2 regions of the Actinomadura napierensis genome follow, and region 2 is predicted to be linked to the other one. Evidence: riboswitches for the same ligand, from Rfam matches in the RefSeq annotation. Region 2 holds a riboswitch; the other holds the start of a gene.
The links. Region 2 has a riboswitch for glycine ahead of gcvT (glycine cleavage system aminomethyltransferase GcvT). Riboswitches for the same ligand answer to the same signal wherever they lie in the genome.

Region 1 (6,594 bases), on a different contig from region 2:
TGATAGAAGCCGGAGGTCCGCGTGGCGGTGAGCAGCGGCGAGGGCAAGGCGACCCCCGACAGGCACATGGCGTCACGACGCGCCGGAGAGCAGGGCCTGCTCTTCGACACGCAGGTGTCGGCGCCGCCGGAGGATGTCGGCTACCGCGGCCCGACGGCGTGCGCCGCGGCGGGGATCACCTACCGGCAGCTGGACTACTGGGCCCGCACGAAGCTGGTCGAGCCGAGCGTGCGCGCGGCGCACGGATCGGGCAGCCAGCGCCTCTACAGCTTCCGCGACATCCTGGTGCTGAAGGTCGTCAAGCGGCTGCTGGACACGGGGGTGTCGCTGCAGCAGATCCGCACGGCGGTGACGCACCTGCGCGACCGCGGCGTCCAGGACCTGGCGCAGATCACCCTGATGAGCGACGGCGTGAGCGTGTACGAGTGCACCTCCGCCGACGAGGTCGTGGACCTGCTGCAGGGCGGGCAGGGCGTGTTCGGGATCGCGCTCGGACGGGTGTGGCAGGAGGTGGAGGGAAGCCTGGCGGAGCTTCCCGGCGAACGCGCCGCCACCGACGACCCGGACCCTCACGAGCACCCCCACGATGAGCTGGCGAACCGGCGGCGCGCCCGCCGCACCGGCTGATCCGGCCCGGTCCGCGGGCGGGTCCCGCGGAGGCCGCCCCCTCGCGGCCGGCACGGCCCCTCATATCGCGTCCTTGCGCTGGAGGTAGGCGAACGCCGCCCAGCCCGGCAGGACGGGAAGCCACAGCGTCAGCAGGCGGTACAGCAGCACCGCGGACGTCGCCGTCTCCGCCGTCAGCCCCGAGATCGTCAGCGCCAGCGTCAGCGCGCCCTCGACCGCGCCGAGCCCGCCCGGTGTCGGGACCGCCGAACCGACCGCGTTGGCGGTCAGGAACACCACCACGACGGCCGTCCAGTGCAGCGACCCGCCGAACGCCCGGATCGAGGCGTCCAGGCACAGCGCGTACGTCGCCGTCAGCCCCACCGTCCCGCCGAGGCCGGTGCACAGCTTGCGCGGCGACTGCAGGACGTCCACCAGCCGCGGCACCACGCCCGAGAACATCGCCCGCAGCCGGGACGCGGCGAACCGCCGCACCCGCGGGATCATCATCGCCGCGCCGGCGACCAGGCCGAGCGCCAGCACCACGATCACGATCGTGCGGGACGGCGCCAGGTCCTTCGTGGCGTTGTGGGTGGAGCCGGTGAGGAAGCCGAACAGCACCAGCAGCAGGACGTGCACCACCAGGCCGACCAGCTGGGACGCGCCGACGCTGGCGACCGCCGGGCCCGAGCGGATCCCGGAGCGCTGCAGGAAGCGGGTGTTGATCGCGACGCCGCCCACCGCGGCCGGCGCCACCAGCTGCACGAACGACGCGGCGACCTGCACCAGGACCGTCCGCCCCACCGGCAGCCGCTCCGGCACGAACCCCAGCAGCATGTACGCCGCCGCGAGGTAGGTCGCCGCCGACGCGGCGAGCGCGATGAACACCCAGTGCCAGGTCGCCGTCGACAGCAGGTGCGCGAAGTCGAGGCTGCCGACCTGCGGGATCACGATGTACCCGGCGACCGACAGGCCGACGATGCTGAAGATCGTCCGGGGCCGGAAGCGCTCCAGCCGGACCGGCGCCGCCTCGGTCTCCGGCTTCAGCGCGACGATCTGCTCCCGGATCCGGGTGAGCAGGTCCCGGTCGCGGCGCAGCGCCGTCCGCGTCGCCCGCGACAGCGCCACCCGCTGCAGCAGCGGGACCGCCGCGGCGAGCGCGTCCTCGCCGAGCACGGACGCGGCGGTCCGCACGGCGCGCTCGGGGCCCGCGTGCAGGGCCACGGTGGTGAGCAGCTGCGCCAGGTCCAGCAGCAACGCGAGGTCGCCGGAGGCGATCTCCCCGGACCGCATGTCGGTGAGGTACACGCGGCCGTCGTCGCCGACGAGGACCGTGTCGTCCTCCAGCCGCCGGTGCGCGAGCCGGCCCTCCTGCAGCCGCCGGAACTGCCGCCACGCGTCGGCGAGCATCCCGTCGGTGAGTTCGTCGCCCGGGACGTCCGCGAGCCGCCGCCCCGGCACGTGCTCGAAGGCCAGCAGCGCCGCCTCCGTGCCGACCTCGGACGTCCCCACGAGCCGCGGCGTGCGCGCGCCCGCGGCGTCCACCGCGTACGCCATCAGGGACTCGAGCTCCAGGGAGCGGCGCAGCGGGCGCAGCGCCCGTCCCGTGGTGGTGCGGCTGAGCCGCAGCGTCCGCCACATCCGGTACAGCAGCCCGGCGGTCTGCTGGTCGCGGTCCAGGACCCGGACCTCCAGGTCCCACGGGCCGGTCCGCCGCGCTGCGCGGTCCTTTTCGCCGTCCCGGTCGAGCAGGACGCCGTAGCGGCGGTCCTGGCCCGTCTCACCGGGGTCGTCGAGGCGGGCGGCGCGGCGCGGGGACAGCCCCAGCCGCTCCAGCGTGGAGACCACCGCCGTCCCGGACGGCCGCGGGTTCGGCGTGCCGGCCGCGTACAGGGTGCCGTAGCCGATCGCGCGGCCGAGCAGGTAGGTGGCGGCGAGCGCCGCGACGGACGCGTACGACGCGGTGAGCCCGGTCAGCGCGGCCAGCCCGATGAACGTCCACGTCACCGCCTGCCAGCGGGTCCGGCCCGCCATCCCGACCGCCGTGACGAACGCGATCACCGGCGCGATGTCGGTGTGCACCGGCGCGGTGCTGGTGCCGCCCCAGATCAGCGAGTCCAGCACCCCGCCGGGCGCCGCGCTGGTCACCCAGTCGTCCAGGCCGACCGTGACGCCGAACGCGATCACGGCGGCCAGCAGCGCGATCGCCACCCGCATGCCGTCCTTGCGGAACATCCGCTCGACCGCGAACGCGATCGGCGCGGTCAGCACGCCGAAGCTGGAGGCGAGGGTGGCCAGCGACAGCAGCATGCGGGGGGCGTGCGCGGTGCCCTGCGCGATGTCGGTCTGCAGCCCGTGCGTGGTCTGCTGGGCGATCGACACCAGCAGCATCACCGCCGCGAGCCCAACGCAGGAGACCCCGAACCTGATCGCGTCGCCGGACCGGCGGATCCGGTCCGGCTGGGCGGGCTCGTCCACGGGGACGCCGGCGGTGGCGCCCGTCGACGGGCGCACCGCCCCGCCGTGGGTCTGTGTCACCGCCGTATCGCCGCCCTGACCGTCCGCCATCGTGATCAGCGTCCCAGGGCCGGCGGGGCGCCGTCGAGCGGCGGCCCCCGGCCCGGCCGGCCGCCTGGACGGCGCCGCGGCCCGTCCCGCCCCGGTGAGCTGTGCACATCGTACTTGCCGGTAGATGCCCGGGCCGTCCATCACCCCGGTTCCGCGCGGCGGGACGCGCCGCCGTCGCGACGGCGGGCGGGGGCGCGCGACGATCGCCGGGGCGATGGTTGGGTAGGGTTTGTTCCGGACATGCCGTCGACCCTGTGCGGGAGAGACCCCACGCGGCCAGCGTGGGGCGCCGAAGGGGCAACCTCCCCGGAACCTCTCAGGCAAAAGGACCGCTCGGGCGAGGCACCTCTGGAAAGCAGGCGCCGATCCCCCTGACCGGGGAGGGCGGCTCACCGAAGGGGAAATCCCGCTGCGCGGGGGAAGCTCTCAGGTGCCGATGACAGAGGGGGAGACCGGCCGCCGGCCGTAGCCGGCGGCGGCCCTGAGCGACCGCAGCAGCCAGGAGGCTCTCCATGACCGCCCAGTTCTTCGCGCCCGTGGCCTCGCCGCAGGATGCCCGTTCCACGTTCGCCGACCGCCATGTCGGCCCGTCCCCGGACGAGCGGGCCCGGATGCTGGCCGCCATCGGCTACTCCGGCGCCGAGGCGCTGATCGGCGACGCCGTCCCGGCCGGGATCCGCACCTCCCGGCCGCTGGAGCTGCCGCCCGCGCTGAGCGAGACCGCCGCGCTGGCCCGGCTGCGCGAGCTGGCGTCCCGCAACACCGTGCTCACCTCGATGATCGGACTCGGCTACCACGGGACGACGACGCCGGGCGTGATCCTGCGCAACGTGCTGGAGAACCCGGGCTGGTACACCGCCTACACGCCCTACCAGCCGGAGATCTCGCAGGGCCGCCTCGAGGCGCTGCTGAACTTCCAGACGGTCGTCGCCGACCTGACCGGCCTGCCGGTCGCCAACGCCTCCATGCTGGACGAGGGCACCGCCGCCGCCGAGGCCATGGCCCTCGCGCACCGCGTGTCCAAGCGCAAGGAGCCCGGGACGTTCCTGGTGGACGCCGACGCGCTCCCGCAGACGATCGAGGTCGTGCGGACCCGGGCGGTCCCGCTCGGCATCGAGGTCGTCACCGCGGACCTGTCCGGCGGTCTGCCGGACGGCGACTTCTTCGGCGTCCTGCTGCAGTACCCGGGAGCGTCGGGCGTCGTCCGCGACCTGGAGCCGCTCGCCGCGCAGGCGCACGAGCGCGGCGCGAAGGTCGTCGTCGCCGCCGACCTGCTCGCCCTGACGCTGCTGCGGCCGCCGGGCGAGTCCGGCGCCGACATCGCCGTGGGCTCCGCGCAGCGGTTCGGCGTCCCCTACGGGTTCGGCGGCCCGCACGCCGGCTACATGGCGGTCGGCGAGGGCATCCAGCGGCAGTTGCCCGGACGCCTCGTCGGCGTGTCCGTCGACGCCGACGGCGCCACCGCCTACCGCCTGGCCCTGCAGACCCGCGAGCAGCACATCCGCCGCGAGAAGGCCACCAGCAACATCTGCACCGCGCAGGTCCTCCTGGCCGTGATGGCGAGCATGTACGCCGTCTACCACGGGCCGGAGGGGCTCGCCGCCATCGCCCAGCGGACGCACCGCCGCGCCGCCGAGATCGCCGCGGGGCTGCGCGCCGGCGGCGTCGAGATCGTCCACGGCGCCTTCTTCGACACCGTCCTCGCCCGCGTCCCCGGCCGGGCCGCCGAGGTCGCCGAGGCCGCCCGCGAGCGCGGGATCAACCTGCGGCCGTCCGGCGCCGACCTCGTCGCCGTCGCCTGCGACGAGACGACGCTGCCCGAGCACGTCACCGCCGTCCTGGAGGCGTTCGGGGTGCCCGCCGAGGTCGCCGGCGCCGAGGAGGCGATCCCGGACGGCCTGCGCCGCGAGAGCCCCTACCTGACCCACCCGGTCTTCCACGCGCACCGCTCCGAGACCGCGATGCTGCGCTACCTGCGCCGGCTCCAGGACAAGGACATCGCGCTCGACCGCTCGATGATCCCGCTCGGCTCCTGCACGATGAAGCTGAACGCCACCGCCGAGATGGAGCCCATCACCTGGCCGGAGTTCGCGAACATCCACCCGTTCGCGCCGCTCGACCAGGCCGCCGGCTACGTCGAGCTGATCGGCGAGCTGGAGGACGCGCTCGCCGAGATCACCGGGTACGCGAAGGTGTCCGTCCAGCCCAACGCCGGCTCGCAGGGCGAACTGGCAGGGCTGCTCGCCATTCGCGGTTACCACGCCTCGCGCGGCGACGAGCACCGCGACGTCTGCCTGATCCCGTCCTCGGCGCACGGCACCAACGCGGCCAGTGCCGTCATGGCCGGGATGCGTGTCGTCGTCGTCAAGTGCGACGAGGGCGGCAACGTCGACCTCGACGACCTGCACGCCAAGATCGCCAAGCACGGCGACCGGATCGCCGCGATCATGGTGACCTACCCGTCCACGCACGGCGTGTTCGAGGAGTCGATCACCGACGTGTGCGCCGCCGTGCACGAGGCCGGCGGCCAGGTCTACGTCGACGGCGCCAACCTCAACGCCCTGGTCGGGCTGGCCCGCCCCGGCGAGTTCGGGTCGGACGTCTCGCACCTCAACCTGCACAAGACGTTCTGCATCCCGCACGGCGGCGGCGGCCCCGGCGTCGGCCCGATCGGCGTCCGCGAGCACCTCGCCCCGTTCCTGCCGAACCACCCGCTCCGCGAGGAGGCCGGCCCCGCCGAGACCGGCGTCGGCCCGATCTCGGCCGCCCCGTGGGGCTCGGCGGGCATCCTGCCGATCTCCTGGGCGTACATCGCGATGATGGGCCCGGACGGCCTGCGCGCCGCCACCGAGGGCGCCATCATCGGCGCCAACTACCTCGCCGCCCGCCTCGGCCCGCACTACCCGATCCTCTACACCGGCCGCAACGGCCTCGTCGCCCACGAGTGCATCGCCGACCTCCGCAAGATCACCAAGGAGACCGGCATCACCGCCGAGGACGTCGCCAAGCGCCTCATCGACTACGGCTTCCACGCCCCGACGCTCTCCTTCCCCGTCGCCGGCACCCTGATGATCGAGCCCACCGAGTCCGAGGACCTCGCCGAGCTCGACCGGTTCTGCGACGCCATGATCGAGATCCGCCGGGAGATCCAGCGCGTCGCCGACGGCGGCTACGACCGCGAGGACAACCCCCTCAAGAACGCCCCGCACACCGCCGCCTGCCTCGTCTCCGACGACTGGAAGCACGCCTACACCCGCGACGAGGCCGCCTACCCCGTCCCCGCGCTCCGCGAGACCAAGTACTGGCCCCCGGTCCGCCGCATCGACCAGGCCTACGGCGACCGCAACCTCGTCTGCTCCTGCCCGCCCCCGGAGGCCTTCGAGGATTGATTTCTCCCAGGGGGGCGACCCCCTGGAACCC
Region 2 (6,594 bases):
GAGCAGGAACTCCAGTCGCTGGGCTAGCGCCCGTTAGGAGACCGGGAACGTGACCACATCGCTCACCCTCGACGAACTGCGCGGGGAGGCGGCGGAGGGCCGGATCGACACCGTGATCGTGGCGATCGTCGACATGCAGGGGCGCCTGCAGGGCAAGCGGCTGTCGTCCCGCTACTTCCTGGAGGAGGTGGCCGGGCACGGCTCGGAGGGCTGCAACTACCTGCTGGCCGTCGACGTCGACATGAACACGGTGGACGGCTACGCGATGTCGTCCTGGGAGCGGGGCTACGGCGACTTCGTCATGCGCCCCGACCTCGGGACGCTCCGCCGGATCCCCTGGCAGGAGGGCGCGGCGCTGGTCCACGCCGACATCGTGTGGGAGGACGGCTCCGACGTGGCGCCCTCGCCCCGGCAGATCCTGCGGCGCCAGCTCGCCAGGCTGGCCGAGCGGGGCTGGGGCGCCTACGTCGGGACCGAACTGGAGTTCGTCGTCTACCAGGACTCCTACGAGGACGCCTGGCGGAAGGCGTACCGCGACCTCACCCCGGCCAACCAGTACAACGTGGACTACTCGCTGCTCGGGGGCGCCCGCGTCGAACCGCTGCTGCGCCGGATCCGCAACGGCATGACCGGCGCGGGGATGTACGTCGAGTCGGCCAAGGGCGAGTGCAACCTCGGCCAGCACGAGATCGCGTTCCGGTTCGACGAGGCGCTGCGGACGTGCGACAACCATGTCCTGTACAAGACCGGCGCGAAAGAGATCGCCGCCCAGGAGGGTATGTCGATCACCTTCATGGCCAAGCCGAACGAGCGGGAGGGCAACTCCTGCCACGTGCACATCTCGCTGCGCGACGCCGCCGGGACGCCGGTCCTGGCCGGGGACGGCCCGCACGGGCTGTCGAAGATCGGCGAGCACTTCATCGCGGGCCAGCAGGCGTGCCTGCGCGACTTCACCCTGCTGTACGCGCCGAACATCAACTCCTACAAGCGCTACCAGCCGGGCTCGTTCGCACCGACCGCGATCAAGTGGGGCGTGGACAACCGGACGTGCGCGCTGCGGCTCGTCGGGCACGGACCGTCGCTGCGCATCGAGAACCGGGTGCCGGGCGGCGACGTCAACCCGTACCTGGCGGTGTCGGCGCTGGTCGCGGCCGGTCTGCACGGCATCGAGAACGAGCTGCCGCTGGAGGAGCCGTACGCGGGCAACGCCTACGCGACCGACGCGGAGACCGTCGTCGCGACGCTCCGCGACGCCGCCGCCGACTGGGGGCGAAGCGCCCTGGCCGTGGACGCGTTCGGCAAGGAGGTCGTGGACCACTACGCCAACTACGCGGCCGTGGAACTGGCCGCCTACGACCGCGCGGTGACCGACTGGGAGCTCTACCGCGGCTTCGAGCGCCTATAGCCGCCCGCGGCCGGCCGCGCCGCCTGACCGAACCACGTTCACTTGCGGCGAGTCGTCGTTATGGCGCGGCTCATAACGACGACTCGCCGCAAGTCAACGACAGCATCGAGGGGACATGAGCGAGTTCGAGGTTCTGAATCCGGCGACCGAGGAGGTCGTGGAGGTCGTCGCGCTGGCGTCGGCGGACGAGGCCGACGCGGCCGTGGAGCGGGCCGGGCGGGCGTTCCCGGCGTGGCGGGACGTGGCGCCCGGCGACCGGGCCCGGCTGCTGCGGGCGTTCGCCGAGAAGGTCGACGCGCACCTGGACGAGCTGGCCGAGCTGGAGGTCCGCAACGCCGGGCATCCGATCGGGCAGGCGCGCTGGGAGGCGGGCAACCTGCGGGACGTCCTGCACTACTACGCCGCCGCGCCCGAACGGCTCACCGGGCGGCAGATCCCGGTGCCGGGCGGACTGAACGTGACGTTCGCCGAGCCGCTCGGGGTCGTCGGCGTGATCGTGCCGTGGAACTTCCCGATGCCGATCATGGGCTGGGGCATGGCGCCGGCGCTCGCCGCGGGCAACACGGTGATCGTCAAGCCGGCGGAGCTGACCCCGCTCACCGCGCGCCGCCTCGGAGAGCTGGCGCTGGAGGCGGGCCTCCCGGAACACGTGCTCCAGGTGCTGCCGGGCGCGGGGCCGGTGGCGGGACGGCGGCTGGTCGACCATCCGGACGTCCGCAAGATCGTCTTCACCGGCTCGACGCGGGTCGGCAAGGAGATCATGCAGGCGTGCGCGCCCGGCGTGAAGCGGCTGACGCTGGAGCTCGGCGGCAAGTCCGCGAACATCGTGTTCGCGGACGCCGACCTGGAGAAGGCCGCCGCGACCGCCCCGTACGCGGTGTTCGAGAACGCCGGCCAGGACTGCTGCGCCCGTTCCCGGATCCTGGTGGAACGTCCCGTCTACGACCGGTTCCTCGAACTGCTCGAACCGGCCGTGCACGGCGTCGCCGTCGGCGACCCGCGCGATGACAAGACCGAGGTCGGGCCGCTGATCAGCGCCGCGCACCGGGACCGGGTCGCCTCCTACGTGCCCGACGGCGCGCCCGTCGTGATCCGCGGTTCGGCGCCCGAGGGCCCCGGGTTCTGGTTCCCGCCGACCGTCCTCGCCTCCCCGGACTACGCGACCCTGCCGGCCTGGCACGACGAGGTGTTCGGGCCGGTCGTCGCCGTCGTCCCGTTCGAGGACGAGGCCGACGCGTACCGGATCGCCAACGACACCCCCTACGGGCTGTCCGGCTCCATCTGGACCCGCGACATCGGCCGCGCCCTGCGCGCCTCCCGCGCCGTCGAGGCCGGGAACCTGTCGGTGAACTCCCACTCGTCCGTGCGGTACTGGACGCCGTTCGGCGGGTTCAAGCAGTCCGGCCTCGGCCGCGAGCTGGGCCCGGACGCGCTCGGCGCGTTCACCGAGACCAAGAACGTCTTCATCGCGAGCGAGTAGCCCCCGCAAGTTTCGGTCAGTGACAGGAGAGAGAGCAGCATGCAGCGTCTGGAAGGCCGGGTGGCCGTCGTGACCGGCGGCGCCAGCGGCATCGGCCTGGCCACCGCGCGCCGTTTCACCGAAGAGGGCGCGAAGGTCGTCGTGGCCGACGTCGACGAGACCGCCGGCAAGAGCGCCGCCGAGGAGCTCGGCGGCCTGTTCGTCAAGGTGGACGTGACCGGCGAGGACGAGGTCAAGGCCCTCTACCGGACGGTCCGGGACGCCTACGGGCGCATCGACGTCGCGTTCAACAACGCCGGGATCTCCCCGCCCGACGACGACTCGATCCTGGAGACCGGCCTGGACGCCTGGAAGCGCGTCCAGGACGTCAACCTGACCAGCGTCTACCTGTGCTGCAAGCACGTCATCCCGTACATGCTGGAGCAGGGCAAGGGGTCGATCATCAACACGGCGTCGTTCGTGGCGGTGATGGGCGCGGCGACCTCGCAGATCTCCTACACCGCGTCCAAGGGCGGCGTCCTGGCGATGTCCCGGGAACTGGGCGTGCAGTTCGCGCGGCAGGGCGTCCGCGTGAACGCGCTGTGCCCCGGACCCGTGAACACCCCCCTCCTCCAGGAGCTGTTCGCCAAGGACCCGGAGCGGGCCGCGCGGCGCCTCGTCCACGTCCCGGTGGGGCGCTTCGCCGAGGCGTCGGAGATCGCGGCGGCGGTCGCGTTCCTGGCGTCGGACGACGCGTCGTTCATCACGGCGTCGGAGTTCCTGGTGGACGGCGGCATCTCCGGGGCCTATGTGACGCCGCTCTAGAGCGCCCGTTATGAGGTGCGGTGCTAAGCGAACCGCGTTTTCTTGGCATGCGCGTCGGTATGCGCGCGCACGGTTTTCTGCGCATCATGGCGCTTTCCATCCCGGTCCCTGGAGAAGTGATCCCTGTGAAGCGCAGTCTCGTGGCGGTCCTGGCGTTGTCGCTCGCGCTCGGCGGATGCGGCGGCTCGGACGGCAAGAAGGACTCGGCCGCGTCCGGTTCCCCGGCCTCCTCCCCGGCGACGGCACCGGCGCCGTCCGGGACGTCCGACGGGTCCGGCGGCTCGGCCGGCGGCGGCGCGAGCGCCGTGCCGACCGCCCCGGGCGGCGGGACGGCGGCGGCCGCCAAGAAGTTCAACGACTGCGTGCGCAAGCAGGGCGTGACGATGCCCAGCCCGCACCCGAGTTCTACGCCGTCCAAGGCCGAGCTGGCCAAGATCAAGGCGGCGCTGCAGACGTGCGTGAAGGCGATGTCCGGCACCCCCGCGGCGACGCCCAAATAGACACCCGCCCATTGCATCGCCCTCGGCGGTCGGGCCTGGGGGCTCGCTGCGCGATCAAGTCCTCGCAGGCTCGAACTTGGCTTCGCACGCGATCGCAACGCCTGAGGCCGGCACGCCGCCGAGCCCGCGTGCGGAGCCGGCGTCGGGCGCTGGTGGCATGGCGTTGCCGCTGCTAGCCTTGCGCGCAGCCGTTAATCCCGTGCGGGAGAGTCCTACGCAGCCGGTGTGGGACGCCGAAGGAGCAAATCCTCCCCGGAACCTCTCAGGCCCATGGACCGCACGGAGCAGGCGACCTCTGGAAAGCGGGGACGCGTTCCCCCGCCGAAGGTGAAAGCCCGCGCCGCGTCCCGTACCGGGGCGGCGGGTGAAGCTCTCAGGCGCCGATGACAGAGGGGGAGGCACCGATACGCCCGGTGCGCGAGTGGGACGATGGACCACGCGCGCCCGTGACGAAGGAGCCGAACCGATGTCCGCCGATCCGTCCTCGAAGGCCGCGAAGAAGACGCCGCTGCACGACGTCCACCAGGACCTCGGCGCGAATCTCGTCGACTTCGCCGGCCATCTGATGCCGCTGCGCTACGCGAGCGAGACCGCCGAGCACCAGGCCGTCCGCACCGGCGCGGGGCTGTTCGACCTGTCCCACATGGGAGAGATCTTCCTGTCCGGTCCGGGCGCGGCCAACGCGCTCGACTACGCGCTGGTCGGGAACCTGTCGCCGATGGCGGTGGGCAAGGCCCGCTACACGATGATCTGCGATCCGGACGGCGGCGTCCTGGACGACCTGATCGTCTACCGGCTGGCGGACGAGACGTGGATGGTCGTCGCGAACGCGTCGAACGTCGCGGTCGTCCGGGAGGCGCTGACCGAGCGGGCCGCGGGCTTCGAGGCCGCCGTGGACGACCGCTCCGACGCCTACGCGCTGATCGCCCTGCAGGGCCCGCGGGCGCAGGCGATCCTGGAGGGGTTCACCGGCGCGCCGCTCGCCGACCTGCGCTACTACGCGATCCTCGCCGACCGCGTCGCCGAGGTGGACGCCCTCATCGCCCGTACCGGCTACACCGGCGAGGACGGCTTCGAGCTGTTCGTCGACGCGTCCGACGCCGTCGCGCTGTGGAAGGCGCTGGCCGCGGTCGACGGGGTGGTGCCCGCCGGGCTGTCGGCGCGGGACACGCTGCGGCTGGAGGCGGGCATGCCGCTGTACGGCAACGAGCTGACCGCGGAGACCACCCCGTTCGAGGCCGGCCTCGGACGTGTCGTCAAACTCGAGAAGGCGGTCGACTTCGTCGGCAAGGCCGCCCTGGCGGCGCAGGCGCAGACCCCCGCGGGCCGTAGGCTCGTGGGACTGGTGGCGCGCGGGCGTCGCGCGCCCCGGAAGGGGTACCAGGTCGTCACGTCCGGCGGCACGCCGTGCGGTGTGGTGACGAGCGGTGCCCCGTCGCCCACACTGGGCAGGCCGATCGCCATGGCCTACCTCGACAGCGGCGTCGAGGAGACCGGCCTCGCCGTGGATGTGCGCGGCAGGCAGGAGCCGGTCGACGTGGTCGCACTGCCGTTCTACAAGCGTTCCTGAAAGAGAGAAAAAGACGTGAGCGTTCCGGAGCAGCTCCGCTACAGCGAAGAGCACGAGTGGGTGGCCGGCCTCGGCCCTGCTGGTTCAGAAGCAGAGGACGGCATCGTCACGGTCGGCATCACCGCGCACGCCGCCGACGCGCTCGGCGAGATCGTCTACCTCGAGCTGCAGCCCTCCGAGGGCGACAACGTCGAGGCCGGCGAGCCGTGCGGGGAGATCGAGTCGACCAAGTCGGTCAGCGACCTGTTCTCGCCGGTCAGCGGCGAGATCACCGCGATCAACGGCGCGGTGGTGGACGAGCCCAAGGTGATCAACGACGACCCGTACGGCGAGGGCTGGATCTTCAAGGTGCGGATCTCCGACGAGCCGGGCGACCTGCTGGACGCCGAGTCCTACGACAAGCTGATCGAGGAGAGCTGACGTGGGTCTGCATGACTCCCTCGCCGCGGCCGACCCGGAGGTCGCCGCGGCGGTGGACGCCGAGCTGCGCCGCCAGCAGTCCACCCTCGAGATGATCGCGTCGGAGAACTTCGCGCCGGTGTCGGTGCTGGAGGCGCAGGGCTCCGTCCTGACCAACAAGTACGCCGAGGGGTACCCGGGCCGGCGGTACTACGGCGGCTGCGAGTACGTGGACGTCACCGAGCAGCTCGCGATCGACCGGGCGAAGGCCCTGTTCGGCGCGGATCACGCGAACGTGCAGCCGCACAGCGGCGCGCAGGCCAACACCGCGGTCTACTTCGCGCTGCTGCAGCACGGCGACACCATCCTCGGCCTCGACCTCGCGCACGGCGGGCACCTCACCCACGGGATGCGGCTGAACTACTCCGGCAAGGTG

Region 1: it holds a riboswitch for glycine, as region 2 does, so the genes downstream of both, gcvP (aminomethyl-transferring glycine dehydrogenase) here and gcvT (glycine cleavage system aminomethyltransferase GcvT) in region 2, are expected to answer to the same signal.

Annotation. Positions count from the first base shown of each region.
Region 1 covers NZ_BAAAMR010000162.1:5,791-12,384, forward strand. The annotation lists gene ABD296_RS45650 (MerR family transcriptional regulator) at 22-627, shown strand; gene ABD296_RS45655 (lysylphosphatidylglycerol synthase transmembrane domain-containing protein) at 688-3,144, opposite strand; glycine riboswitch at 3,422-3,516, shown strand; glycine riboswitch at 3,517-3,627, shown strand; gene gcvP (aminomethyl-transferring glycine dehydrogenase) at 3,687-6,563, shown strand.
Region 2 covers NZ_BAAAMR010000074.1:26,715-33,308, reverse strand. The annotation lists gene ABD296_RS33235 (amino acid permease) at 1-27, shown strand, start outside; gene ABD296_RS33230 (glutamine synthetase family protein) at 50-1,405, shown strand; gene ABD296_RS33225 (aldehyde dehydrogenase family protein) at 1,521-2,885, shown strand; gene ABD296_RS33220 (3-oxoacyl-ACP reductase) at 2,925-3,689, shown strand; gene ABD296_RS33215 (hypothetical protein) at 3,815-4,189, shown strand; glycine riboswitch at 4,382-4,477, shown strand; glycine riboswitch at 4,482-4,582, shown strand; gene gcvT (glycine cleavage system aminomethyltransferase GcvT) at 4,656-5,759, shown strand; gene gcvH (glycine cleavage system protein GcvH) at 5,775-6,179, shown strand; gene ABD296_RS33200 (serine hydroxymethyltransferase) at 6,181-6,594, shown strand, end outside.